Regions from separate parts of the Colwellia sp. SU-HH01217 genome, predicted to be linked through region 3. Evidence: predicted binding sites of a transcription regulator. Region 3 holds the regulator's gene; each other region holds the start of a gene.
What was found. Region 3 encodes FNR, which switches genes on or off when oxygen is low (the NO sensors DNR and NnrR bind a similar motif). Its sites were predicted from a motif close to TTGATCTAGATCAA; they were not measured.

Region 1: a site for FNR is predicted at 3,243-3,256, ahead of ccoN (cytochrome-c oxidase, cbb3-type subunit I). Genes of this name have one in related genera too.
Region 2: a site for FNR is predicted at 3,581-3,594, ahead of AC27G3_RS06115 (nitric oxide reductase activation protein NorD). Genes of this name have one in related genera too.
Region 4: a site for FNR is predicted at 5,682-5,695, ahead of trhP (prephenate-dependent tRNA uridine(34) hydroxylase TrhP). Genes of this name have one in related genera too.

What each region holds. Positions count from the first base shown of each region.
Region 1 covers NZ_BAAJLX010000005.1:79,584-87,173, forward strand. The annotation lists gene AC27G3_RS08275 (DUF599 domain-containing protein) at 1-103, opposite strand, end outside; gene AC27G3_RS08280 (carbohydrate binding family 9 domain-containing protein) at 339-2,606, shown strand; gene AC27G3_RS08285 (hypothetical protein) at 2,664-3,197, opposite strand; gene ccoN (cytochrome-c oxidase, cbb3-type subunit I) at 3,473-4,897, shown strand; gene ccoO (cytochrome-c oxidase, cbb3-type subunit II) at 4,908-5,552, shown strand; gene AC27G3_RS08300 (cbb3-type cytochrome oxidase subunit 3) at 5,558-5,749, shown strand; gene ccoP (cytochrome-c oxidase, cbb3-type subunit III) at 5,742-6,716, shown strand; gene ydiJ (D-2-hydroxyglutarate dehydrogenase YdiJ) at 6,837-7,590, opposite strand, start outside.
Region 2 covers NZ_BAAJLX010000003.1:266,565-274,154, reverse strand. The annotation lists gene rplT (50S ribosomal protein L20) at 1-251, shown strand, start outside; gene AC27G3_RS06135 (phosphoribosylaminoimidazolesuccinocarboxamide synthase) at 530-1,633, shown strand; gene AC27G3_RS06130 (hypothetical protein) at 1,878-2,120, shown strand; gene AC27G3_RS06125 (hypothetical protein) at 2,159-2,584, shown strand; gene AC27G3_RS06120 (hypothetical protein) at 2,612-3,553, shown strand; gene AC27G3_RS06115 (nitric oxide reductase activation protein NorD) at 3,658-5,502, shown strand; gene AC27G3_RS06110 (DnrP protein) at 5,516-5,710, shown strand; gene AC27G3_RS06105 (AAA family ATPase) at 5,803-6,789, shown strand; gene AC27G3_RS06100 (DUF58 domain-containing protein) at 6,830-7,590, shown strand, end outside.
Region 3 covers NZ_BAAJLX010000003.1:156,600-164,189, forward strand. The annotation lists gene AC27G3_RS05655 (heavy metal translocating P-type ATPase) at 1-1,478, shown strand, start outside; gene ccoS (cbb3-type cytochrome oxidase assembly protein CcoS) at 1,510-1,770, shown strand; gene AC27G3_RS05665 (sulfite exporter TauE/SafE family protein) at 1,760-2,521, shown strand; gene fnr (fumarate/nitrate reduction transcriptional regulator Fnr) at 2,576-3,295, shown strand; gene uspE (universal stress protein UspE) at 3,480-4,409, shown strand; gene ttcA (tRNA 2-thiocytidine(32) synthetase TtcA) at 4,637-5,569, shown strand; gene AC27G3_RS05685 (glucosaminidase domain-containing protein) at 5,708-6,538, opposite strand; gene AC27G3_RS05690 (hypothetical protein) at 6,554-7,354, opposite strand.
Region 4 covers NZ_BAAJLX010000006.1:179,250-186,839, reverse strand. The annotation lists gene phoB (phosphate regulon transcriptional regulator PhoB) at 1-304, opposite strand, end outside; gene AC27G3_RS10005 (porin) at 540-1,517, opposite strand; gene AC27G3_RS10000 (ATP-binding protein) at 1,806-3,563, shown strand; gene rdgC (recombination-associated protein RdgC) at 3,701-4,624, shown strand; gene AC27G3_RS09990 (HDOD domain-containing protein) at 4,705-5,547, opposite strand; gene trhP (prephenate-dependent tRNA uridine(34) hydroxylase TrhP) at 5,797-7,170, shown strand; gene AC27G3_RS09980 (YfhL family 4Fe-4S dicluster ferredoxin) at 7,238-7,483, shown strand; gene AC27G3_RS09975 (DUF2955 domain-containing protein) at 7,513-7,590, opposite strand, start outside.

The sequences.
Region 1 (7,590 bases), on a different contig from region 3:
TGCAGTCGGTTGTTTTCGCTTTTTTACGGGCAAACCAAGTATAACCAGTCCAAGAAAGGAAAAACACAGCGACTGCTATCATATCAATAAGAGAAAATGGCATAATTTAAAAAGCTTATTGCAGACCTAAAAGTTATGACTATTATGCATAACTTCATCGCGATATTCTTCCTTTTATTGCTCAATTTTTCGAATAATTTATGTCTACTCATTTTGACTATTCTAGAAAAAAATACTTGTAGATATTGTGTTAAGTGATTAATTTTGTAACAATTTGTTTAATAAAGAGTCTAGAGAGGTCATCCCCCTTTAGCTAATAATAAATAAATGGACATTTTATGCGAAAGCTAAGCCGTTGCAATTTTTTAACGATTGCACTAGTTTTCTCCCTCAATCTTAGTTCGGTTTCTGCCGAAGAAAGCTTGAAGCTCAACTCTCTTGATATTCCTTACACCTCGTTATCAGCTGATATTGATGGCGATTTAACTGATGCGCTTTGGCAAGAGTCTTTAACCATTGATCTGAATATTGTTAACTCCCCTTGGAATAATTTACCTAGCCCAATTGAAACCAAAGCAAAAATAATTGAAAACGGTGAATATATTTATATTGCTTTTATTGCTTCGGATCCTGAGCCTGAGAATATTAAAGGCTTTTTAGCCGACCGAGACAGTAGATGGGGTGATGATTTAGTTGGAATAAAATTAGATACCCAGAATAACCGTCGCTTAAATTACGAATTTATCGTTAACCCATTAGGCGTTCAACATGACGGTATTTATAACGAAATGACGGGTGAGGCTAACGATTTATGGGACGCAATTTGGCAATCGTTTGGTAAAATGACCGATGACGGGTATCAAGTTGAAATAGCCATTCCTTACCGCGTGTTAAATTTTGAAGAAGATCACAAAAGTAAAACCTGGGCAATGGAATTATTTAGAATTTACCCTAGAAATACTAGTTTGCGAATTTCACATGTCGCGTTAGATAGAGATAACGCTTGTTGGTTGTGTCAATACCCTGAAATTACAGGCTTTAAAAATGCAACAACAGGCAAGAACCTTCAACTAACACCCGCTATTGTTGCAACGAGTGATCAACATAAAGATATTTACAACGATCAGGCTGACTGGCAAACCGAAAATGACATTGAAGCCGGACTTGATTTACGCTGGGGAATTAACCCAAACACGTCTTTAAACTTAACAGTAAACCCTGATTTTTCGACTGTTGAAGCAGACGCAGGACAATTAAATATTAATAAAACTTTCTCACTTTTTTATGATGAAAAGCGGGCATTTTTTCTTGATAACGCAGAGTATTTCTCAAGTAATTATAATCTTGTTTATACCCGAAATATTGCAGATCCTGATTACGGCGCAAAGTTAACCGGCAAAGAAGGCAAACACAGTTATGGTTTCTTTAGTGCAAATGATACACAAACCACTTTTATCAACCCTGGAAATTTAGGTTCAGACCTAGTGAGCTTAGATGAAAAGAGTTTATCAACTGCTTTAAGATATCGTTACGATTACAATGATGATTTATCAGTTGCAGCTATATCCACATTACGAAATGCTGATAGTTATCATAACTATGTGTACGGGGTCGATACTAAATACCGAATAGATGATTCTAATTCAATGTTATTTCAAGCACTTGGTAGTGACTCTTCTTACCAAGAAAATAACTTGATTTCCCCGGAAACCTTATCAGATCAAGCCTACAAATTTGATTTTTCTCATCAATCTGAGTATTGGGAGTTAGCTGCCGAGCAGCAATATATAGGTAAAGATTTCAGAGCTGATTTAGGTTATATGCCAAAAGCTGATTTTACTCAAAGCGATATAACAGCTGATAGATTATTTTATGGGGATGATAGTAGTTTTTGGTCTCAAGCCACTATTTCTGGCCAATGGCAAATACAACACAATACCAATAATGAATTAATTGCTAGAAGCCTAAGTTCCAGCTTTAGCATTGATGGTCCTTTATTGTCAGCGTTTACTTTACAATTAACACATGCCGAAAAAGTAGGCTTGCGACATAATAAAACGATTGACGCTATTGATGGCAACACGACTCGTTTTACAGAGAATCAATTGAATTTCTTTGGTGAGTTTGATCCCCTCATTAGCACTTATGCTTCAATTGAGGTTATTTTAGGTGATGAAATTGATTATCAAAATGACCGTTTAGGTAATATTACAGAAATTATAGGTAATATCACATGGAATGCCTCTAAGCATTTAGAAATAGATTTGTATCACACATTTAGCCAACTAGATGCCGATGGCAGTTATGTTTATAAAGCGAATTTAACAGACCTTCGCGTTTCTTATCAGTTTAACGTCAATAGTTATTTAAAATTAACGTTAGTGTATAGCGATGTTGATGAGAATGTTAACAATAACCCAATGGTTAATGTTTCAAATATAGAAAAACACTTATCTTCACAGCTGATTTACGCCTACAAGCTTAATCCTCAAACGGTATTTTTCTTAGGTTATTCTGACAGTAATTATCGTGATGACTTCCTGACACAACTAGAGAAAGAACAAAAAACATTTTTCACAAAAATTAGTTATGCTTGGATGCCATAACTTGTGGGTAAATATTAATCAACTAAAATCCCCCATAAGTACTCGGTTTTTCATACATTAAAACCGAGTACTGGTAAAATCAATAAAAAACGTTTCTTGTACTGTTTCACTGCTGGTGCCCGTTGATTTTTTTATTGTTAATTTTAACCATAGGCGCCACACCATTTGCTCTTGAGAGCAACTTCCTAACATAGTTTCAGCAACCATGTCAGTCTGAGTTAATTGATTGTTATTCTCTTTATTAACGGGTGAAAAAAACACTGGGACTTTCCCCATAAACATTTCTTTACCTTCCATATAGGCATCTACCTTGGCAATTTCAGTTAATGTCTTTTCTTCATTATCTAAACTGGTATTGTTTATTGAGTCAGAAGTAGCTTTAAGCGTTAAAAAAATAGAAAAAGGGACTTCTGTTAAAATTTTTCCTTGATCAAAAGCGACTGCAACTCTGCCAAACTGAGTATCAATAAAGCAATTACTCTGACTTTCTAAGCACTGGGCAGTTTTCAAAGTGGGTACATTATTGGTATCTGGTTTACAGGCAATAAGGAAGAAGAAAGTAAATAATAATGTCGTATAAAATTTAGGCATAATGATAACAGTAAGTACTTAAATTAAGTAAAAAAAATAATTTAGTTGATGTAAAGCAAGTTTCAGTCATTTTTTTATTGTAATACATCAAGTTTTCACTAATTGACTAATGACTTTATCGCATTAAGCCCTTATTATACGCATGGTTTATTATCAAGCTAGGTAATTAAGACAATTATGGTCTATAAATATTACTGTTCTTTAATATTTTATATTAAAGATTGGCTTTAATTTAAACCAACCACGTTAATAATTATAATTGCGGAATCCATAACATGACTCAAAGTAATACGTCAGCAGTAGAGTACAACTATAAAGTTGTACGTCAATTTACTGTTATGACGGTAATCTGGGGATTCGTTGGTACACTTATAGGTGTTATTATTGCTGCTCAACTCGTTTGGCCAGCATTAAACTTTGAAACACCTTGGTTAACCTACTCCCGTCTAAGACCTCTTCATACTAATGCAGTAATTTTTGCATTTGGTACTAGCGCTTTATTTGCAACTTCTTATTATGTAGTGCAGCGAACATGTAAAACAGCACTGTATGGTGGCAAGCTCGTCGCATTCACTTTTTGGGGATGGCAAGCTATTATTCTTGCTGCTATTATCTCGCTACCGCTTGGATACACTAGCACAAAAGAATACGCAGAATTAGAATGGCCAATTGATATTTTAATTGCTGTTGTTTGGGTATCTTATGCAACAGTATTTTTTGGCACATTGTTCAAGCGTAAAACGTCTCACATATACGTGGCTAACTGGTTCTTCGGTGGTTTTATTTTAACCGTTGCTGTTTTACATATTGGTAACAGCATGGCTGTGCCTGTTTCTATGATGAAATCTTACTCTATTTACTCTGGTGCTGTAGATGCCATGATGCAATGGTGGTACGGACATAATGCCGTAGGTTTCTTATTAACAGCAGGTTTCTTAGGTATGATGTACTACTTCGTCCCTAAACAAGCGGAACGTCCTGTATACTCTTACCGCTTATCTATCGTGCATTTTTGGGCTTTAATCTCTTTATATATTTGGGCGGGTCCTCATCACCTTCATTACTCTGCTTTGCCTGATTGGGCACAGACTGTTGGTATGGTAATGTCTATTGTATTATTCCTTCCTTCTTGGGGTGGTATGATCAACGGTATTATGACCTTATCTGGTGCTTGGCATAAACTTCGTCACGATCCTATTTTACGCTTCTTAATTGTTTCTTTGTCTTTCTATGGTATGTCGACATTTGAAGGCCCAATGATGGCAATTAAATCGGTAAACGCGCTTTCTCATTATACAGATTGGACGGTAGGTCATGTTCATTCAGGTGCTCTTGGTTGGGTTGCTATGGTATCAATTGGTGCGATGTACCATTTAATTCCTGTTTTGTTTAATCAAGGTCGTATGTACAGTATTCGTTTAATTAACATTCATTTTTGGATGCACACTGCTGGTATCGTTTTATATATCGTAGCTATGTGGATTTCAGGTGTTATGCAAGGATTAATGTGGCGTGCTGTAAATACTGATGGTACGTTAACTTATAGCTTTGTGGAAAGTTTAACGGCTTCGTACCCATTCTACATTATCCGTTTCTTAGGTGGTGTTTTAGTAGTTGCTGGCTTCGGTATCATGATTTACAACATGATGAAAACAATCAATGCGAAAGACGGAAGTCTTGAAGCAGTTGAAGCAACTTAAGGAGCAAACTATGAAAAATAATCATGAAAAAGTCGAAAAAAATATTGGTTTGTTTGTTATTTTTTCCATTATGGCGATCAGTATTGGTGGCTTAGTAGAAATTACTCCTTTGTTTTTCCAAAAAGAAACACAAACCCCTGTCGATAACTTAAAACCTTATACGGCACTGCAGATGGAAGGACGCGATATTTATATTCGTGAAGGTTGTCACGTATGTCACAGCCAGATGATTCGTCCATTTAGAGCTGAAACTGAACGCTATGGTCATTATAGTGTTGCGGGTGAACATGTATGGGAGCATCCATTTTTATGGGGTTCTAAACGTACAGGCCCAGACTTAGCTCGTGTTGGTGGTCGTTATAGTGACGATTGGCATCGTGTACATTTAATTGACCCTCGTGCAGTTGTACCAGAGTCAAATATGCCTTCGTTTAAATGGCTTGAAGATACCATGCTTGATGGCGAGATTACCGGTAAGAAATTGGAAACATTTAATTTTCTTACTAGAAACCGCGGTCATAAAGATGAAAATGGTGAAAATATTCCACTATATTCTGCTGAAGAAATAGCGGGTGCCAAAGATGCGGTTGCAGGCAAATCAGAAATGGATGCTCTTATCGCTTATTTACAATCTCTTGGCCACGCACTTAAGTAATGGCTATGGATTACGGTACGCTTCGAGGGGTTTTTGCCCTACTAATATTGGCACTTTTTATTATTATTGTTGCTTGGTCATATAATAAGAAACGCAAATCAGATTTTGATGATGCTGCGAACTCTATTTTTGATGAAAGTGATGTAAAAAATAATAAAAAAGAAATTAACAAGCAGGAGACTAATAACAATGTCTAGCTTCTGGAATATATGGATTTGGGTTCTTACCCTTGGCACATTAGTGGGTTGTTTTTTACTACTACGCATGTGTTTAAAGAATTTTGCTGGTGTTGAAGAAGGTGAGTCTATGGGCCACACCTTTGACGGCATTGAAGAGTTAAACAACCCACTACCAAAATGGTGGAGTACGTTTTTCTTGTTAACCATCATTTGGGCATTCGGTTATTTAGCACTATACGGTTTAGGCAGTTGGGATGGCTTACTAGGTTGGAAAAGCTCTAACCAAGGCATCTTAAATCTTGAAGAGTCAAAAGCTAAAACAGCTGAGAATTTGAAAGAAGGTTCTCATATCTTAGTACAATATGACCGTGAAGTAAGAGATGCAGATGAAAAGTATGCACCTATTTTTAACGCTTACGCTGCTCGTAGTATTGAAGACTTAGCAGCAGACGAAGAAGCAATAAAAGTAGGTCAACGCTTATTTTTACATAACTGTTCACAGTGTCACGGCTCTGATGCTCGAGGCACAACTGGCTTCCCTAACCTAGCAGATAAAGATTGGTTATATGGCGGTTCACCTGAAGCGATTAAAGAAACCATCTTAAATGGTCGTAAGGCCACAGGCATGATGGCTTGGGGCCCTTCAATTGGCGGTGAACAAGGCATTAAGGAAGTAGCCGCATATGTAATTAGTTTAAGTGGTCGCTCTGTAAACCCAGATCTTGCCGAAGCTGGTAAAGCTAAGTTTGCCATTTGTGCTGGTTGTCATGGTCCTGACGGACAAGGTAGCCTAGCAATGGGAACACCTATGGGTGCACCAAACTTAACCGATAACATTTGGTTATATGGTGGTTCACAAAAAGCAATTGAAGCTTCTATTCGCAATGGTCGAGCTGGTGTAATGCCACCATGGAAAGACATTCTTGGCGAAGAAAAAGTGCATGTTATTAGCGCTTATGTTTATAGTCTTTCTCAAGATAAATAATGCTTCATCATTAGCGTTAAGTTAACGTAAAAATAAAGGGCTTGTTAATTACTTAACAAGCCCTTTTTCTTTCTTAGTTTTTAATTTAAGTGCTTTGATAGATAAGCGTTTATACAATCCCTAGCCCAGTACTTCAAGTAAGGCTTCTACAGGGTGGCGTGGCTTCATACCTGCTAATCGTTTTACTTGGCTTCGACATGAAAAACCTGTAGCCAACACTTGTTCATCTGCTAAATCGTTAAGCTTACCCTGCCAACTCATGGTAAATAAGTCTTTAGAGTTTTCTAGATTAGATTTTTCATGACCATAAGTCCCCGCCATGCCGCAACAACCTAGAGGAACTTTGTCTAATGATAAACCAAAAGCGGTAAAAATATTCAGCCATTGATCTTCACTTTTAACTAGCGCTGTTTTCTCAGTGCAATGGGCAAATAATTTGTATCGAATATCATTAGCTTTCAGCTTTTGCTCTGTGACACGCTCATTTTGTTGAATTTCATTGATTAACCATTCATGAGCAAGAATAACCTCAAAATCGCCACGTTCACTGCCCAAAATTTGTTTATATTCATCTCGATAACAAAGTACTAAAGAAGCGTCCATGCCAATCATAGGGATACCTAATTGTTGCAGTTGATTTAAAAACTGCGCTGACGATTTGGCTGTTTTAGCAAAACGCGATAAAAAGCCTTTTACGTGTTGTGCTTTACCATTAGGTTTGAAGGGCAATAAAATAGGAATTAAACCAAGCTTATCTACTAACTTCATCATAGCTTGTACGGTTTTCGCATCATAAAAAGAGGTAAACGGATCTTGTACAATAAGTACATAATCTTTACGCTGTTTTTCAGTCAACGCTTGTAATTTAGCTAAA
Region 2 (7,590 bases), 110 kb from region 3:
AAGCTGTAACTAAAGCTGGCCAATACGCTTACCGTGACCGTCGTCAACGTAAACGTCAATTCCGTCAACTTTGGATTGCTCGTATTAACGCGGCAGCTCGTCAAAATGGTTTATCTTACAGCCGTTTCATTAATGGTCTTAAAAAGGCTTCTATTGAAATCGATCGTAAGATCCTAGCTGATATCGCAGTATATGACAAAGCAGCATTCACATTCTTAGTTGAAAAAGCGCAAGCTTCTTTAGCAGCATAGAATTGAAAAAGCTTTAATAGACAAGGACGCCATTAGGCGTCCTTTTCTTTTTTTGATATATTTTATTGCTAATATCATGATAACGTCGTCAAACACGCTCACTTATATTGATAAGCTTTGCTTGTTTTCCTAATTCTCATATCTATTACCTGCAAAATAACATCAGAAAAGCTCATAAATAATCAGTTGTAACGAATACTATTTTGTTTGATACCGATAAGTAGTAAAGATATTATTCATTACAATTAATTTAAGTCTTAGTTTTAAGGTTTACCACCATGAATTTAGCAGATAAAGTTTTAGCCGTTAATAATGATCTTCCTATTCGTACAGACAAACCAGTGCATAGTGGTAAAGTTCGTTCTGTTTATTGGTTAACTCAAAGCGATAGCGAACGTTTAATTAATGAAAAAAATTATAACGTGCCTAGCGATACCCCCTTAGCAATTATGGTCATTAGCGATCGTATTTCTGCTTTTGATTGTATTTGGCAAGGTGAGGGAGGCCTCAAAGGTGTTCCAGGAAAAGGCGCAGCGCTTAATGCTATTTCTAATCATTGGTTTAAATTATTTAAAGAGCAGGGACTTGCTGATAGCCATATTCTAGATATTCCGCATCCGTTTGTTTGGATTGTTCAAAAAGCAAAACCAGTTATGATCGAAGCGATTTGTCGTCAGTATATCACTGGTTCAATGTGGCGTTCATACGAAAATGGTGAAAGAGAATTTTGTGGTATTAAATTAAGCGAAGGCCTCAGCAAAGACGCTAAATTAACCGAACTATTACAAACACCTTCAACGAAAGGTATTTTAGAGGGGATTCCAGGGGTACCTGCAGTTGATGATGTTAATATTACTCGTCACAATATCGAAGAAAATTATCAAGCGTTTAATTTTGCCTCTATTGACGATATTACCCTGTATGAAAAACTATTAACTGAAGGTTTTAACGTTATTTCCGGTGAACTTGCTAAGATTGACCAAATTTTTGTCGATACTAAATTCGAATTTGGCTATGTAAAAGACAAAGCGGGTAACGATAAACTTATTTATATGGATGAAGTGGGTACACCAGACTCTTCTCGTATTTGGGATGGTGAACAATACCGTGCAGGTAAAGTAGTCGAAAACTCAAAAGAAGGTTTCCGCCAGTTATTACTTAATCACTTCCCAGATCCTGATATTTTATTAAATAAATCACGCATGCCAGAACGTGAAGCGTTAGCAAGAGATAACGAATTACCTGAATCGGTGTTGATGAATGTATCTAAAACGTACCTTGATATTGCACAAAAAATTACCGGTGAGAAAATTACCCTCAGCGATAATCCTAAAGCTGAGATTATTGACATACTCCGTAATGAGTATCAGTTAGTCGATTAGTTTTTCATTAGTTAATATGATTTACCAGCTTTTAGATCGTCTACCCTTTATTTTTAAAGGGTTTTGTTCACTAGTTAGTTAAGTTAACAGCAGAAATAATTAAAAACCTGTTTCAAGTGATTTGACACAGGTTTTTTTATGGCTGTTAATTCATTGAAATAAGCTCTAAAGTAATAATAAATAGCTGCTAGAGAAATATTTGTTAAGCCGAGCTCATATCAGGTTACTTAATAAGAGGCTTTTAATGAACGATGAAAAATTGATTAAGCTGTTAAAAATATCGATTGGTTTGGGTATTTTCTTATTATTATTAGGGATTTATTTCCATAATTTTAGTGATTATATTGAAAGCTTAGGTGTCACAGGCATTATTATTAGTGCTATGTGTATTGCTTTTGGGTTGGTGTTTTCATTGCCAACTAAAATGTATTTAACTTTCTTATTAGTAAAGCGTGAATCGGAAGAAAACAATGATAAACACCTCTAATTTACCACTGAACTGTTCCACCTCCAAAAGGCAGAGTAATGTCTAAAGCTTGGCTTTTTCGTGCGGTGGTTGTGTTAATATCACTCGTGTTAATTCTTGGTATTTATTACATAAACCTTGAGCAAAAAACACTGTCACCATTTACTACCGATGGTTGTAGTTTGTTCCCTGACGGAACTTACCAACAAAATGAACTTTGGTTAGCATGCTGTACTGCGCATGATCTGGCTTATTGGCAGGGTGGCACTTATCAACAACGGTTAGCGGCAGATCAATCATTAAAAGCCTGTGTTGCCCAAGTTGGTGAACCAAAAATTGCCGCTTTAATGTTAATGGGAGTAAGAGTTGGAGGGACACCTTATTTACCGACTAGTTTTCGTTGGGGGTACGGTTGGTCTTATCCTAAGTTTTATGCAGAGCTTAATGAAGTAGAAATTACCCAAGTTACTCAACTTTCACCTTAAATTACTCACTGACGATAAAGGACTTTTATGACACGTTTTTCAATCTCACAAACTTTATTGGCTGTAGCAATTGCCTATTTAGCCTTTTCCATAGTAAAAGTGGCAAATGAAATACCTAATATCATTAAAATTATAGATAAAACCAATGTGACCGTTGATAAAATAACCCCGCAAATTCCCAGTATTCTTGATAAGGTCGATTTAATTAACTTGCAAGTTGATGGGGTTGTTAACGAAGTGGCATTAGTGAGAAACCTTGTTGAACAACAGTTACCACCTATTATCGAGCAAGTGGCATTATCGCGAATTACCGTTAATGATGCTATCAAGCAGAGCGAACAGTATGCCAAGCACTTACCTGATTTACTTTCACATATTACTGTTATAGAAGGTCAAATTACAGAATTACAGCAACAACTGCCGCAAGTTTTAACCCGAGTGGATCATGTGGTAGAAGCAACAAACAATACCACACAAGAAGTTGCAAAGTGGCGGCCTCAATCTCAAGCCTATATAGAACAAATTAAATATTCTCGTGAAGATATTCCTGTGTATTTAACGCGCGCAGAAAATATTGTTACCGATGCTAAAACTATCGGAAAAGAAGCCAGTAGTGGTGTTTTTGTTGGCATTTTAAAAGGGGCATTAACGCTGCCATTTGATGTTATTTCAGGATTAACTGGCATTGTTGATAAAAACTCTCGATCAGCCAAAGTATTAACCGCTTTAGATGTTAGTTTAATGCAAGAAAAAACGGTGGCATTACTTAATGGTAATAGCCAAACAGAGTCAGCGTGGAATAATCATGACAGTGGTAATCATGGCACTATTGTAAAAGGTGCCGCGCAAAATATAAGTAACAAGGTTTGCCATAACCTGACTTTTTTAAATTATTTTCATGATGATAATGAAGAATTGAATGAGTTAATGTGCCAAGAAAAAGACGGTTTATGGAAGGTAGTTCATTAAGCCATTTTAATAGAAAGCTATTATTGCTTGATACAAATCACAACTTCTAATAAATATATTGTTAATATGCCTTTAATGCGTATTTATCAAAATGAGTAAAATTTATGGAAGAATGGGTTGGCGGTCTTTGGCATAAGTATATTACTCGTCGAGCAAGTACTGATTATCCAGATGCTAGGGTCAATTTTTCTGATATAAGTCAATCTGTCGGTGTAGTTTTTCGCGCACTCGGTGGCGATGTGGTGAAACGTGTTGAAGCGGCAACACGTCGTGATTATGTAGTTAGGCGTAGCTTTTTACAAAAACTGTCAGGTGAAAATCAACAAATTAGTTTGGCATGGCAAGATGAGGAAAGTCTGAGATTACCTGAATCTATAGCTGTTTTTCCTAAACAATCTCTTAATAGAGATTTATATATTTGGTTAGCAGTGTTAGCTGCTCAGCATTCAGGACGATTTAGTCACTGGGCACGAGATAATCAAGAGTTAGTCGCTAACGTATTAAAGTTATACCCCAATTTAGCCTCTCGCTATCAACGTTTAGCTCAAGCGTTTATTCTAACTCGGCCAAATATTGATAAACTTCCTTTAGCGGAGCAAGCTATGGAGAACTGTATTGTTCAAGCCATTTTAAAACCAGGGACTGTGAGCGATTTTCCCGTGGTTAATTATGCGCCCAAAGCCGTTTATTTATGGTTATATCCTTCTGCTCATGTAGATCCTTTATTGATACCAGAATATATAGAGCAACAAGAGGGCGAAAATGAGGCCAAAAATAGCCAAAAGAAAGAAAAAATAGCCTCAAGTAGGAAAAAAGCGGAACGAGTTGATAGTCCAGATAGCCGTGAAGGTATGATGATTTTTCGTTTAGAAAGTTTGTTTTCGTGGAGCGAGTTTGCCCAAATGGATCGAGGTAGCGATGACAGTGAAGATGATGATGACGATAATCAACGTACTATTGAAGACTTAGATAAAATTACCCTCGCCAAACAACAAGATCAAAAAAGCGCAAGTATTAAGGTAGATCTTGATTTACCTTCAAGTGCTGAAGATGATATTCCGCTAGGAAATGGCATTAAGTTGCCTGAATGGAATTACAAAAACCAGCAGTTAGAAGATGATCGCTGTTTACTTCAAGCAATGTTACCCAGAGACGCTAGTGCGAAAAAGTTACCAATAAATTTACAAAAAACAGCGAAATCGATTCAAGCACAATTTGAACAACTGCGAAGCGTTAAATATTGGTTAAAAGCGCAAACGCAAGGTGAAGAGCTCGACTTAAATGCTTGGTTAGATTTTCATGTACAAAGCCAAATTAACTCAACACCTCAAAAGGGATTATATCAATCTTATCGGGGTAACAATCGAGATTTGTCTTGTTTACTTCTAGCTGATTTGTCGATGTCAACCGATGCTCATTTAGATGATAAAGCAAGAGTGATTGATGTGGTTAAAGAAAGTATGTTGCTATTTGGTGAAGCATTACAAACGGTTGGAGACAACTTTGCTATGTACGGTTTCTCGTCAGTAAAGCGCTCAAATGTGCGTTTTACCTTATTGAAAAACTTTAATGAAAAGTATGACGATCATGTTAGAGGCCGAATACAAGCAATTCGACCTGGCTTTTATACACGTATGGGCGCTGCAATTCGTCAATCAACTAAAATACTTGTTGAGCAAAAATCAACGCAGAGATTAATGCTTATTTTAACCGATGGTAAACCCAACGACATTGATCATTATGAAGGACGGTTTGGCATTGAAGATACGCGTCATGCGATTATGGAAGCACACAAATTAGGTATTAAACCTTTTTGTATTACGATTGACCAAGAAGCGCAGGATTATTTGCCTTACCTTTTTGGTAATGATGGTTATACCGTAATATTAAAACCCACTCAATTACCTAAGCGTTTACCACAACTTTATCATCAATTAACCTCAAGCTAAGGACTGTATATTTATGAAACATGAATTAATTCCTTGTTTATATTGCCAAACAAATAATGAGACTGATCAAGTAAGTTGTACACACTGTGGCATGCCCTTAGCAAAAAAACATCCAGAGAATAAAAAAGATAAACGTAGTTTTTTTATAAAATCGTTTATCTTAATTGCACTATTTTGTTTAGTGATGGTTTTTTATTTACCTCGATAAACGACTTTTAATCACTCAAAACGCAGTAATTAAAAAGCTAAGTGGGTATACTCTTTATCGTTAAAATCATTTTTAAGGGTAAGGAAAAGTATATGCAGAACTTGGTGGCAAACATTCTGGCACAAGTAGGCTCGGTTGTTTTAGGTAAATCTGATGAAATTAAGCTGTCTTTAGCCTGTATTTTAGCCAAAGGGCATATTTTAATTGAAGACTTACCAGGTATGGGTAAAACCACTTTAGCTCAAGTGTTAGCAAAAACTTTAGGCTTAAGCTACCAACGGACACAATTTACTAGTGATTTATTACCCGCAGATGTCATTGGTGTTTCTATTTATAATAGTGAAACAAAAAGCTTTGAACTCCATCAAGGGGCTATTTTTAATCAAGTTGTGTTAGCTGATGAAATAAATAGAGCGAGTCCTAAAACACAAAGCGCACTATTAGAAGCAATGGAAGAAAAACAAGTTAGCATTGATGGTAAGACCTACGCCTTACCACAGCCATTTTTTGTCATTGCGACACAAAACCCTTTATTTCATGCCGGCACTTATCCTTTGCCTGAGTCTCAGTTAGATAGATTTATGATGCGAATTTCTCTTGGCTTCCCTAATGTAGAAGCAGAAAAGAGAATATTGTTAAGCGAAGGTAGCCATAACCAATACATGACGCTTGAAGCGAGTATTAATACTGAGCAATTAATGGCGATGCAAGATGAGGTGAGCCAAGTTACAACATCAGAGAGTATTCTTGAGTATGTTATTGCCTTGTGTCATAAAAGTCGTGAACGCGATATCAACGCAAGAGCATTATCGCCACGCGCAGGTAAAGCTCTTTTAAACGCGGCTAAAGCTTGGGCTTATATTGATGGGCGAGATTTTGTACTACCTAATGATGTGCAAAAGGTGTTTTCTGCTGTCTGTTTGCATCGTATGGAAGTTGGAGGGGAGAGTTTTGAGCATGACTACACTGACAATGCTTTAAATGATGCCACTCAACCTATTGCTCAGGGTAATCAAGGCATGAAAAATACTATTGCTAGTCAAATATTGCAGCAGGTTGATGCTGTAAAGCCTCTTTAAATATTAATGAGCGTTTGGTGTAAAAATAATGGGCAGGTCAATGAATAACGCATTAATTAACCGCTTTAGCGCTTATTTTTCTAGGCGATTTAATCGGTGGTTAAGTAAAAGGATCCCTTCTGCGACTCACCATACCCTAAGTAATAAAAATATCTTTATTTTTCCGAGCGCTTTCGGGTTTAGCTATTTGTTTTTTGTATTGATTCTGTTTTTATTAGCCACTAACTATCAAAATAATATCATTATGTTGTTAAGTTATGTTTTAGCAAGTTTATTTGTTAGTGCAATGCTGAAAAGTTTTTATAATTTATCAGGTTTAACAATAAAGGTTAGTACCACCAAGCCTAGCTATGGTTATTCTCAGCAGTTAATTTATTTTCCTCTAGTAATTTCTGCAGCATCTGTCACGCAAACTAAACGTATTGATAGCTATCAACGATATGCCTTGAACTTATCGTTTGCGACTAAAAATAAAAACCAATTAACAATAACCGACTTAACTTCAGAGCATATAGCAGAGTTATCTGATCACGATTTAAGCGTTAACATTCCTTTTTTCGCTGACAAACGAGGATATTTATCACCCGGTAGGCTAAAAATATCTAGTGAGTATTGCTTTGGTTTGTTTACCACATGGACACATTTGGATTTCGATTTTAAAGCGATTGCTTATCCTCACCCTAAACAGGTGACAGTTCCTTTATCGTCTTATTTTTCCACTGAGACAAATGAAGAGCTATCAGAAGATATTCTATTGAATAAACAAACAGTAAATGAAGGGAATGATGATTTTTACGAGCT
Region 3 (7,590 bases):
ATTTAGTTTTAATTAAAGCAGGAGAAATCGTCCCTGCAGATGGCGTAATTCAAACAGGTAAAAGCCAGTTAAATGAAGCGATGCTTTCTGGTGAACAGTTGCCAATAACCAAATCTGTTGGTGATAAAGTATTTGCTGGCACCATAAATGGAGATAGCAATTTAGTTATCCAGGTAACGCACCCTGCTGGTCATTCATTTTTAAGTCAGCTCATACGCTTAAGTGAAGCATCTCAAGCGCACAAGCCCAAATTAGCGCTGTTATCCGATAAAATAGCGCAGTATTTTGTCGCATTAATTTTAGTTTGCGCCATTGCTACTGCTATCTATTGGCAACAACATCTTCCAGAAGAAGCTTTTTGGATTACACTATCTGTTCTCGTTGTTACCTGCCCTTGTGCTTTATCTTTAGCAACGCCAACCGCTTTAACTTGCTCAACAACACGGCTAAACCGTGATGGTATTATGATCAAGTCAAGTCATGTTATGGAAACAATGCCCAAAGCAACTTGCTATGCCTTTGATAAAACAGGTACCTTAACTACAGGTGAGTTTGTTATCGCTAAAACTATATTATTAGATGGTCATAACAAAAATGATATTTTATCCTTAGCTGCAGCACTTGAAAGTCATTCAGAACACCCTTTAGCTAAAGCCTTTAAATGTTATAGGGATTTTACTTTAAACGCATCGAATATTATCGTGCATCCAGGAAAAGGTATTTCTGGTACTTTCAATAACAAAAAATATACCATTGGTAAGCCTTCATGGCTTTTATCAAATCACGACTTAGAAAAGCAGTATTTAGATGCGCAATGTGTACTGGTGTGTTCTACTTTAACAAATGAAGAATCAGGATCTTCTTCAACGCACAATAATGAGCTAGTTGCTGTTTTTTATCTTGAAGATAAATTAAGAGATGATGCAGTCACCCTATTGAATCAGTTTACAAAGGCAAAGATAAAATCTGTAATGTTATCGGGCGATAACGAAGCTGGTTGTCGTAAAATTGCCACATTATTGCCACTCGATAATGTGTATAGTGGATTAAGCGCTAACGATAAAGTTAATCATATTAAAAAGCTCCAAGGCTTATTAACCAAGTCTACTACAACAGTAGCTAACTCCAAACAGCACCATAACGTGGTAATGGTAGGCGATGGTGTAAACGACGCTCCTGTATTTGGTGCAGCTCATGTTTCTATTGCTATGGGTAATGGTACAGATATTGCTAAAAATGGCGCTGATGTTATTTTATTAAATAACCAATTAAGTTCGTTAGCTACGCTAGCCAAAGTAGCTAATAAAAATCGACGAATTATCATTCAAAATTATTGTTGGGCTTTTGGTTACAATGCCATAGTATTACCATTAGCTATGTCGGGGTATATTACACCTTATATGGCAGTAATTGGCATGTCAGCAAGCTCACTAATTGTTATCACTAATTCATTGCGTTTACTGAAAAAAAACACTTAAACAATTTAACAAACACAGAGTCATTATAAATATGAGTATTATCTACGTTTTAATTCCTGTTGCTATTTTGTTGACTGCGCTTGGAATTTATATTTTTTTCTGGGCAGTAAAAAATAATCAGTTCAATGATTTAGAAAAACAAGGAATGAGCATTTTATTTGATGACGACAAGCCTGAAAAAGCTAATAACCAGTCGCTAACAACTGATCCTCAGTCACCTTCTGAGTCAAGCTCTTCTGAAAGTTCAACGATGCAGGCATCAAAAGAGAAAACACCAGAAAATGGAAATTGATCTTTTTTCAGCGTTCGTTATTGGCCTATTAAGTGCAGGACATTGTTTAGGTATGTGTGGTGGAGTTACAAGCATGCTAACATCTGCTATTGCTCAAAACTCATCAAGCTTTCCAAATGAAATAGTCACAAACCAAAGCCAAAATCGTCGTTTACAACATAACTTGCTTAAAAGCGCATCAGCAAAAAAAAATGTTTATTCAAAATTAATATTAGTACTTTGTTATAACCTTGGCCGTATTAGCTCATACGCGTTGTTAGGCGCTATAATAGGTTATACAGGTTCGTTGGCTGCCAAAAACATTGGTGTGCCCCTTGCCGGCTTACGATTAGTTGCAGGTGTTTTTTTAGTATTTCTTGGCTTATACCTAGGACAATGGTTAATGATTTTGGGCAGAATAGAAAGTATTGGCAAAACATTATGGCAATTTATCTCACCACTGAGTAAGAAAGTAATCCCCGTAGACAGCCCAAGTAAAGCATTAGGCTTAGGCGTTATTTGGGGATGGCTACCTTGTGGGTTAGTTTATTCTACTTTAACTTGGTCATTAGCCAGTGGTAGCGCCGTATCAGGCGCTATGATAATGGCAAGTTTTGGCTTAGGTACACTCCCAGCCTTAATCACCATGTCTTATGGGCTTCTAAGTATTAAAACAATATTAAAAAATGTCATGTTTAGAAAAACGATGGCTTTGGCGATTATAGTCTATGGCTTATACTCTATAGTGGTTGCATACCAACTCATGTTCTAATAAAATCCCATATAGTTGTTCTCCTTAGGGATTAATTTAGGGATATATCAAGTTATGCATCAAAAGCACTCTCCAGATCAAAATCATATTCATTGCCAAAATTGCAGTATTAGCGAATTATGCTTACCATTTTCATTAAATGATCAAGAACTCACGTCCTTAGATAATATTATCGATCGTAAGCGCCCGATCCATAAAGGTGACAAGCTTTTCCATGACGGTCAAGAAATGAACTCTTTATTTGCTATTCGTTCAGGTACATTCAAAACATATACTGTTAATGCCGAAGGTGAAGAGCAAATTACAGGTTTTCATTTAGCCGGTGACTTACTTGGTTTTGACGCCATTGCTAGCAATGAACATCCAAGTTTCGCTCAAGCACTTGAAACAGCTATGGTATGTGAAATTCCTTATGAAAATCTTGATGAATTATCTAATACAATGCCGAAGTTAAAGAAGCAGGTATTACGTTTAATGAGCAATGAGATACGCACCGATCAAGAGATGTTAACACTACTCAACCGTAAAAATGCAGAACAGCGTGTTGCTACTTTTATTTCAGCATTAAGTGCTCGTTATCATGCTCGAGGGCTATCTTCAAAAGAATTTAGATTAACGATGACTCGTAGTGATATTGGCAATTACATTGGCTTAACTGTAGAAACTATTAGCCGCTTATTAAATCGTTTCCATAAAAATCAAATTATTCATGTTGACGGTAAATTAATTAAAATTTTAGATGCAAAAAAGTTAGACGATACCGCCAGTTTTTAACCCCTTAAGCTTTAATAAACAAACTCAGCATAATCTGTTGCTGAGTAAGCACTTCTCAAACACTCCAATTCGTACTATGCTAATCTATAAAGAAGTTAAGTCACAATAAATTGATTTTAAACAATTAAAAATCAATTTTCTTGCGGCATAATATCTTTATCGATAAAACCTTAAGAGGCATATTATGGACCATTTTCAAAATATTCTTGTTGTGATTGACCCTACAACAGACGATCAAAAGGCATTAAAAAGAGCAATTGAATTAGCCAGTAAAACGCAATCAACTTTAACCGCCTTTTTAAGTATTTTTGATTTTTCATATGAAATGACAACAATGCTTTCTAGTGAAGAGCGTGAAGCTATGCGTCAATCTGTTATTAAGGATAGAGAACAGTGGCTAGCTGATTTAGCGAAAAATATGCCACATCAAGGTATTAATATTCAATACAAGGTTATTTGGCATAACCGCCCTTTTGAAGCCATTATTGAAGAAGTTATTGCTAAAAAACATGATATGGTAATCAAAGGCACCCATCAACACGACAAACTTAAATCTGTTATTTTTACACCAACAGATTGGCATATATTACGTAAATGTCCATGCCCAGTATTATTAGTTAAAGATCATAGTTGGCCAGAAAATGGCAATATTGTCGCTGCCCTTAATATGGGAAGTGATGAAGAAGAGCACCAGTCTCTCAATAATATTATTACAACAACTGCTCGCCGAATAGCTAAAATTCTTAACGGTAATGTACATTTAGTTAATTCTTACCCAGGCACTCCTGTTAATATTGCTATTGAAATCCCCGAATTTGATGCCAGTGAATATAACGAGTCTATGCTGCAGCATCATCAACAATCCATGGATGAACATGCAAAAAAATATAATATCGCTAAAGAACACACATTTGTTCAAGAAGGTTTACCTGAAACTGTTATAGAATCTGTATCAGAGCAATTGGATGCTGAACTTGTTGTATTAGGCACTATTGGGCGTACAGGTATCTCAGCCGCATTAATCGGTAACACCGCTGAACATGTCATTGACAGATTAAAATGTGATGTTCTTGCCTTAAAACCAGAAGGTTATGTTTCACCTTTTGAAAAATAGCTAATAAAATAACGTGACAAATAAAAACAATAATCACGGTTTTTATTTGTCACTCTCTTTTTTATATAAATATCTCATTACCTTATTTCTTCAATAATGCACACAAATTAACGCAAGCACTTCGCTTTGATAAACTCTAAAGGTATAATGCGCTCGATTAAACCTTATAAACGAACATTGTCTCGTTAATCATTCAGTAATACTCAGTAAACAACGAAGTAAATAACATGACCAATCAAATAAAACCGCTTTCATCAATTGAACAAACGCAATTACAAAAATTAGAGAAAAAATTACGACGTAACGTTGGTCAAGCCATTGCTGAATATAACATGGTGGAAGATGGCGATAAAATTATGGTCTGTTTATCTGGCGGCAAAGATAGTTACGCGTTACTGGAAATTTTACTTTTATTAAAAAAATCCGCTCCGATAAACTTTGATATAGTTGCTGTTAACTTAGATCAAAAACAACCAGGGTTCCCTGAACATGTTTTGCCTGAATATCTAAGCCAAAAAGGTGTAGAATTTAAAATTGTTGAAGAAAACACTTACTCCATTGTTAAAGATAAAATTGAAGATGGCAAAACAACTTGTAGTTTATGTTCAAGATTACGTCGCGCGATCTTATATAAAGCGGCAACAGAGATTGGTGCAACAAAAGTTGCCTTAGGCCATCACCGTGATGACATGATAGAAACTTTAATGTTGAATATGTTCTACGGTGGCAAACTCAAATCAATGCCTGCGAAGCTTGTTTCGGATAATGGTGAGCACATCGTTATTCGCCCATTAGCTTTTTGTAAAGAAGCCGAACTTGTGCAATATGCTGCCTTAAAGCACTTCCCAATTATTCCTTGTAATTTATGTGGTTCGCAACCTAACTTACAAAGACAAAATATCAAGCAAATGCTAAATGAATGGCAACATCAATTCCCTGGTCGGATAGAATCTATGTTTACCGCTATTCGGAACGTAGTACCTTCACATTTATGCGATAATCAATTATTTGATTTTAAAAATATTGATTCAGCTAACGGTATAACCAATGAAATGATTGATGGAGGGGATACTGCTTTTGATCAGGAATCATTCAACACACCCCTTGAAACTCATCCTAAGTTAAAAGAAAACCAATTAGACTTTATTGAAGTGAAGTAGATAACTTACAGCAAATTATTCAGCCAGCTAATGAGTGATAACCCAATTAAATTTAATGTGTGATGCACTTGCTGACTGAACTTTTACAAATTTGATTCTTTAAACCCAATTTCTCTCATAAGTACAAATAAGGATCGTTTAAGGCTTACTTTTTACAAAGTACGCTTGATTATGTCTTAACATTTCAGAAATTTCTAACACGTAATCGGTACCACGCTCAGAATATGGTAGTAACCCTGTTGCCAGTACTTCTGCCTGTAATGGTTGCCCTTGCTCTCTTAATTGCGTTCTAATTGCTCTAAATACACTATAAGCATTATTGGTATTAATATTATAAAGATAGCGATTAACGGCTTCATTGACACTGTCAAAAGCTGCCACTTCATGTTTTGCCCCTTCATTACGACCATTAGGCACCATACCGCAACCTTCTCGGTAACACCAAATACCAAAGAAATTTAAACCAATTCTAGCAAATCTAGATGTGCCCCAAGCTGATTCATTCGCCGCTTGCACTAAAATTAAAGGAGCAGGAACTATATCAACTCTTACAAGTAACTCATCTAATTGTTGTAATAAAGAAAATTGCTTATTCACTTTGTAGCGTTTAACTAAAGCCGCTAAATCCATTTGTTCTTGTTCAGATAAAGGCTCTTCAAGGCTTACTTTCTCTCTCCAGGTCTTTATTTGGCCTCTGGCAGATAACACTAATTGATTTTCATGAGTAATTGATGGCCTGATAAAGTTAAAAAACTGGCGTTTCTTTTGTTTAACATTACCAATTTTCGAAAACTTAGGTAGTTCTACAGAATGTAGTGGCTTTTCGATAACAACAGGCGCTTTTACTACCTTTGACGTTTTTTCATCAACTGGTATATCTCCCTGCACGATTTTTTGAAAAGTAAATGGAGCGATTAAGCCTATAATTAAAGCGATTAAAACAATCGTTATAAATAGTTTTTTTTGCATTACAGTCCTTGTTTATTAAGCCGAAAAAGTGTCATCAGCTTTTGACGATGGCGGTAAATTAGCACCATCAATAGCAATTATTTGTAAACCAAAGATCTCACGATATAAAACACCTTTAGCATTATAATAAAGTGGAGCGAGATAAGATAAGCTGAAAAAGAATATGACGCCGCCAATAACAGATAAACTTGTTTGCGCTAGAAACAATAGAGGTAGTAAGCTGATTATTAAGGCTGAAAAAAGTGTTACATACACTGAAAAAATTTTAAACCAATTAAAGCGTAGTGATTGAACTGATAAAACGATCGCTTTAATCGGTGAAAGTTTTTTCTCAACTACTAAAGGAATAACTAACGACAAACCGACGGCTAAAAAAATACCGGGAAGAATAAACAACTGTATGCCAATACTGATAAACAATGAAGACAATAAAGCACAAAGTGCCACCCAACTTCCTCTTTTTAGAAATGAAAACACCAACTTAGGCTGAGTTTTCATGCCGACAGCATGAAACACCCCCATCATTTCAACACCCGCTAAAAATGGCCAAATAAATAAGGTGACAATTACATTGAGGATCATACTTGATTTTGGATCAGCTAATACAGCTTCAATTCCGCCTAAATTATCACTCACCACAAACGAAACAATGCTTCCTATTGACAGAATAAATAATAAACCTAAGTTTATAGATAAACGAGACTGTAACGTTTTTTGCCAAGCTTCTTTTAAAATGGCTTGGCTATCAATGGTGAAATCACCTTTAACCGCACGCTCAATATTGCCACCAACTTGTATAACTGATTTCTTTTCCACGAAAATAAAACCCTTCTTTTAAATCATAATCTCAATAGATTACATAATCAGAGCATTATACCTATCAGACTGAGTCAGTTCAAAAATACTTATCCTTAACTGGCTAAGCCGATATAAATTATTTTATAGGAATAAAAAATCAAGACAGACTATTTTTGCATGTGTTTAGATTTTAATAAACGACTGTAAAAACACCATAATTTGTCAAAAGAGTCAAAGTAATACCTTTTACCGTG
Region 4 (7,590 bases), on a different contig from region 3:
AGTCATCAACGCCAGCATCAAAACCTTTTACCTTATCTTCTTCATCAGCACGAGCGGTTAACATTATAATAGGAATGTTTCGAGTATATTCATTTTGCTTTAAAGACTTTGCTAACTTAACACCTGTACCGCCTGGCAGCATCCAGTCGAGTAAAATTAAGTCTGGGTAAGGTTCTTTTATTTTAGCAACGGCTTGATCGTAATCCTCGGCCTCTACCGCATCAAAACCGTTTTGATCTAATACAAAAGTGATCATTTCCCTGATCGGCGCTTCGTCTTCAATAACTAATATTTGTCTACTCATGTCAACTTCCTAAACTAACAATCGATGGTAATCATTACCTTTGATTACATTTTGTAAGATCATTGTGCAAAACTTTAATGACAGTTTTATGACAAATCGATAATAACATTAAATATTTATTAAGGTTTAACTTTTACCCTCTAAAATAAAAAATCCAATACAGTTGCCCTGTATTGGATTGAGTTCTTTATAATGCCTCTACATTTATCGTTAAGTAAAAGTATTGACTATTTCATTAGAACTTTTGTTCCATACCTACCGCAAAGTAACTACCTTGCGATGCTGCTTTGATTGTTTCATTATTCTTTCCTACTAACTCATCACGGTCAGTGTACCAAGTAAATACTTTCGTGTTTTTACCCAACTTATAGTCGGCACCAATGCTTATTGAGTCAGCATCAGCAAATTCTTGATATTGCACTTTGGTGAGTAACTTGCCTATTTTATAAGAGGCGTTAACCGCGTAACCATTTTCGCTTTTACCTGATTCAGTTAATTCTGATTGAGTTAGGATGCCACCTACACGTAAATCACCAAACTTATACATACCCGTTAACCGAGTGTTCGCTAAATAGTACGTTTCACTCACCCCATTGGTTTCTAATTTTGTCGGCATATTTTCATCACGAGCAATCGATATAAAAAAGTCAGTCTCTTTTAAGTCTAGGTCACCAAATGCAATACCAACTGAATAGGGATCCGCTTGGTCTTTATCTTCTGATAAAATATAACTCGCTAAAAACTGAAAGTTATTATAAACGGGGGATTTATAGGTTAATGAATCTGTAACACGGTTTTCACCGATAAAAAGATGCTTTAAATCACCTTCATAATCATTGAACAAATCAAACTTACCTTGAGAAACTTTTAGCGTAGTGTCAGCTCGACCGATCATAACCTCACCAAATCCACCTCTTAATCCTACCCACTGGTTTCTTGCTGTTAATGTATCTTTATCATCGTCATCAACATTCACCTGCCACTCAAGTTTATAAATAGCTTCTAAAGCATAACTGGTATCAAGGGTATATTTCCCTTTAACACCAACCCGAGAAGCATTACTTTTTAACTCAGTGAAAGAGTCACCACTTTCATCAGCAGCTTGTAAAGAGATGTTTAACTTGCCATAAAATTCAACAGCTTCATTAGCGCTAACAGGTTGAATAAAAGCTGAACAAAAAGCCAGTGCTATTGTGTTTTTAATAAATTTCATTTTCTTACCTTAACAATATTTTAATGTAGGGCTAGTGGTTAATTTTTGCAAAAGTGTGCCAGTTAACTATGACACTTTTGTGACAAAAGACATTTTTTTTACAGATTTATGAATATATTTTGACATTTTCACCTTCCATGTTGATTATTTATTTACCGTTTCAACTTGTTATGCTTAACTGGTAGTTATAATTTTGATAAAACTAAAGTCATATAAACGTTAAGTTTAATAGGTAATTGTTTTTAAGATGAATAATATAATTCACAACTCCATTAGAAGACTTGCACTATGAAAGTGACTAGTATTTCACGTAAGCTACTTACGCGTGTCCTTTCTTTTTATTTCATCTTAACCTTTAGTGTAACTTGTATTCAGATTGCTGCTGAATATTATAATACAAAATCGCATATTAATAATGAGCTTCTGATTCTTGAAAAAACCTTCAGCGGTAGTTTAACCCGTGCTGTTTGGGAGCTTAATACTCAACAAGCCATTGATATTGCAGAAGGGTTAGTTGCAATCCCTATGATCAAAGGTATTAGCATTACCGATGAAAGTAAACAAGTTGTGGCGCAACTAGGTACAGTGGTAGATGCAGACGATCTACATGTAGAATATGAAAACCACCAAACTGAGCATTTAACGATTAGCTCATCAGTTGAAGGGGTTTTTGGTCATACTTTCCCTCTGATTTTTGAATTTTCAGGACGCACTACCCGTGTCGGCACAGTTACTTTATTATCGAGTAACCAAGAAATTTTTAACCGCATAGAAGTCGGCATTTATTTCTTGGTAGGTAATGCTATGTTAAAAACGGCATTTCTTATATTTTTGTTCACTTTAGCTTTTGAAAAGTTACTGACTCAACCACTTAATGAACTGACAGAACAAATAAAGCAAATTGATCCAGAAGATCCTGAAGCCTCCAAAATACATTCCGCAGAATTGAGATCGACGTTCGAAAATAAGAATGAACTTAACGTACTCGAAGACGCATATAATAATTTAATTGATGAATTAGTCACCCACAAAGAACAACTTGCGCTTGCACAAAACGAAATTAAAAAAAGTAATGAGAAGTTAGATGAACATAACCTTATTTTAGAGCAAGAAGTTGCAAAGAAAACGTCAAGCTTAAGTAAAACCATGCTTAATATGGAAGTTCAACAAAGAGAATTGCTACAACAACAAACTCAACTTCAAGCAGAAAATGCTCGTCGTAAAAAAACTGAAGAAACCTTAACCGAAACAAATAAAGAACTAAAAAGCTCAATACTAGAGTTAAATAAAGCCAAAAAACGCTTACTTGAATCTGAAAAAATGGCATCTTTAGGAAACTTATCTGCTGAAGTTTCACACGAAGTTAATACACCAATAGGGGTAAGTATTACCTCAACTAGCTACTTATCAGATTTACTTACTAACTTAACGAGTGATATTGAAGAACAGAAAGTAACCAAACGATCTATTGATGACTTTGTAAATAATGCCCAGCAAAGTATTGAATTACTAACCAATAATTTAACCCGTGCTTCTGATCTAATGACCAGTTATAAACAAATTGCCGTTGATCAAATCAGTGACAAAATACGGCTGATAAACATGGCGAAATACCTTGACGAAATAATTCAATCATTAAGGCCACGACTTAAAAAAGCTAATCACATCATTAATATAGATTGTGCTAAAGACGTAGAAATTTATGGGCACGCAGGAGCAATCGCCCAAATTTTTACAAACTTAATTATAAACTCGATAATTCATGGCTTTGAAAACATTGAGCAAGGGGTTATCGACATTTCCATTAAGCTACACGATCAAACACTTATTATTGCATATCAAGATAATGGCGTTGGATTAACTGAAGAACAACTAAGTAAACTATACGAACCTTTCTTTACTACTAAAGCGACTCAAGGCGGATCTGGTCTTGGAACGCACATCGTGCATGACTTAGTGACCGATACGCTTAATGGTAAAATTAACGCTCAAAGTAAAGTGGGTGAAGGCTTAAGTTACACTATAGAATTTGATTCAATGCGGTAAACTTAAATAATTTATGAGAAATCATTTTGTTGTATTATTTTTTCATGCAATTGATGTATGATAGCCAATTCTTAACTCCCGTCAGCTAAATGCCAACTGTTATATAGTTAACAATTCAAGATACAGGAATACAATATATGTGGTTCAAAAACCTTTACTTTTTCGCCTTCACCAAACCTTTCAAATGGACAGAACAAGAACTTGAAGCGCATTTATCTGAGCACCTATTTACTCCGTGTGGCTCAACTGAATTATCACACTTTGGCTGGGTGAACGCACTTGGTAAACATGGTGAGACTACGGTTCATGGTGGAAGTGGCAACTTTTTATTGTGTGCTCGTAAAGAAGAAAAGATTCTCCCAGCACCAGTAATTAAAGATATGTTGGAAGCAAAAATTACTCAACTTGAAAACGAACAAAGCCGCTCAGCAACTAAAAAAGAGAAAGAGCAATTTAAAGAAGACATTATTTTTGAACTACTGCCAAGAGCTTTTTCACGCTTTAGTGATACACAAGCTTTTATTAGCCCTGAAAACAACACGATCGTTATTAACACTAGTAGCCGCGGTAAAGCAGAAGACTTTTTAGCTTTACTGAGAAAAGCCCTAGGTACATTGCCTGTCACCAGTTTTACACCAGATACTGCACCAGATGAAACCATGACAGACTGGTTAACTGAGCACAATTTAGGTGGTCAATTTCAACTAGGTATGGAGGCTGAGTTTAACGCACTAGGCGATGACGGTGCTGTTGTTCGAGTTAAAAACCAAGATTTAGGCAGTGATGAAATAAAATCGCACCTTGACGCAGACAAGTATGTTGTAAAATTAGCGCTTGAATGGGATGAATCACTTTCATTTATTTTATGTGACGACTTAGCAGTTAAGCGTTTGAAGTTTTTTGATGTAATACAAGATCAAAATGAAGATATCGACAGTGATGATGTAGTGGCGCGTTTAGATGCCGACTTTATCTTAATGGCAGGAGAACTTAATCGCTTTATTACAGCCTTGTTAGCTGAATTTAGCTTAACCACGGAAAGCTATTTAGATAAAGATTAATTTATCAATATACCATTAAAATAAAACGCGAGTGCTAAACATGCATTCGCGTTTTATTTATCTACAAAGTTTCAAGATATTTAAGTAAACATTGCTTTAACATTAGCAACCATCTCAACAAAATCCTCACTTTGCATGAAATTTTCATCCGGCATAATACCTTTATTAACATAGTTATTTAAAAGTACTCCTCGGGTATTTTCATTTTTAAATACACCATGATAAATAGCCCCTGCACGGATAAAATCTAAATAATGCACATCTTGAGGTAAAACGGTTAAATCACTCCAACTTTCGACAATTTCAATAAACTCATCTGAAAACCCCCAAGCATAAGTTACTGCTGCACTTATCTTAGACGAGAGTTTACCAATTGCTTGTTGCAAAAATGTTGGATTAGCAAAAATATCAGGGTGATTTTCAGCTTCAGTTAATATGGGTAACACCCCGACATTATGTACTAAAGCCGCAAGAGTTAAGGTGTCTAACGTTAAATGACTATGTTTGTTATCTCGTAAATAAAACGTAATTAAACTAATGGCAACCGAGGCGACATTAATCGTTTTTTCCCATGTTTTTTTCAAATACATCGAAACGATTTCGTTTTCAGAAACAAAAACTTGTTCAATAGCCATCGCTGTGGCAATACTTTTAATTTGTCTTAAGCCAATGCGTGTCACGGCTTGATGCACTGATTCAACCTTTATAGAACGACCTAATAAGGCGCTATTTGATACTTTAAGCATACCTAACGAAAGTGCAGCATCGTGGCTAATTATCTCTGCCATCTGGCTTAAATTTACATCAGGATCATCAGCAGCGGTTCTTACTTGTAAAGCAATTTTGGGTAATGTTGGAAGTACTAAAGCGTCTTGTTTTATTTTTTCGAGTAAAATAGTGTATAACGCATTTTCTGTGGCCATGTAATTTACCTTGTTATCCTTAAATACTCTTTAAAAAGTAGCACATAACTAGTGAACTAAGCCAATAAAATTAGTGCTTTATTTCTTTATACATTCACGAATTTTTCTTCTGTGCGTTGAAAAACTCTCTTCAATTGATATAAATCAACAAAGCTCGATGTTTTGACTAGATAGCGCGCAAAAAATTTCCCCAACACTCTCCATATTTTTATACTAACCAACATTGTTAATTCTGTTACAGCAACCATTATGTATAAACCTGAGCTACTATCACCCGCAGGAAGTTTGAAAAACATGCGTTACGCCTTTGCCTATGGCGCAGATGCGGTATATGCAGGGCAACCTCGTTACTCTTTAAGAGTTCGTAATAATGAATTTACATTAGAGAATCTAGCAAAAGGTATTGAAGAGGCCCACCTTCGTGGTAAGAAATTCTATGTGGTAAACAATATTGCACCACATAATGGAAAAATTAATACCTTTATTAAAGATATAACACCTGTTATTGCGATGAAACCCGATGCATTAATCATGTCAGATCCTGGGTTGATCATGATGGTAAGGGAAAACTTTCCTGACATGCCAATTCACTTATCAGTCCAAGCTAATGCCGTAAACTGGGCAACGGTACAGTTTTGGCAAAAACAAGGTATAGAGCGAGTAATTCTTTCAAGAGAATTATCATTAGATGAAATTGAAGACATACGCTTTCACTGCCCTGATATTGAATTAGAAGTATTTGTTCATGGCGCATTATGCATGGCATATTCTGGGCGTTGCTTGCTGTCTGGCTATATCAATAAGCGTGATCCTAACCAAGGAACTTGCACCAATTCATGTCGTTGGAAATATGATATTCATGCGGCAAAAGAAACAGAAAGTGGTGACATCATCGCCGCTGAGCCTCCAGTAGTAATGACTCCTGAGACCGACCTTGTTTTACCAACAGAAGATCTCATTGATGAGGTAGTACTACTACAAGAAGAAGGTAGACCAGGTGAGTACATGCCTGCTTATGAAGATGAACATGGTACTTATATTATGAATTCAAAAGATCTTCGAGCTGTAGAGCATGTTGAGCGATTGATAAAAATGGGTATCCATTCGCTAAAAATTGAAGGCCGGACAAAATCCTTTTACTATTGCGCACGAACCGCACAAATTTATCACCAAGCTATTGTTGATGCTATCAATGAAAAACCATTTAACCCAAAACATAGTGCTGACTTAACACATTTAGCGCATAGAGGTTACACTTCTGGTTTTTTACAGCGTCATCGACATAGTGACACTCAAAATTATGAATACGGTTATTCTAAAAGTAACTCTCAACAATTTGTTGGTGAAGTGATTGGTCGAAATAATAACAATGGTTTAGTCGATATTGACGTTAAAAATAAATTTTTAGTTGGTGATGAATTAGAGCTGATGACTCCCAAGGGCAATATAACCTTTACGTTAACACACATGGAGTCCACAAAAGGCGATGTTATTCTTGATGCTAAGGGCTCTGGTCACCAAGTGAGTATTTCATTAGCCACACAATTAGATTTAACTTATGGCATTCTTATGCGTTTTCTTGATGATGACACAAATACTCGTCAACCCTTTAAATCGAGTTAATCTGAGCAGATTTAAAACAAATTGAACAATCTAAAGTAAATATAAGCCTGATAGGCAACGGTATATAATGGCATTAACAATCTTAAACTCTTGTATAAATTGCGATATGTGCGATCCAGAGTGTCCTAATCAAGCGATTACTTTAGGTGCTGAAATATATGAAATTAATGCTGATAAATGCACAGAGTGTATCGGTCATTATGATAAACCTACCTGTGTGAGTGTTTGTCCCATAGATTGTATTAAACCCGATAAAAACTATGGAGAAAGTGAAGAGCAGTTATTCGCTAAATTTATCAAAATGCATGGTTAATCCCTCAATAATTAGCCATTAGAGTATACTTAAGGTGACTTAAAAAAGTAGCGTTCCAAAAATCTTAATGCAAACACAATATAAACAATAGCGCCCGATATGAGTAA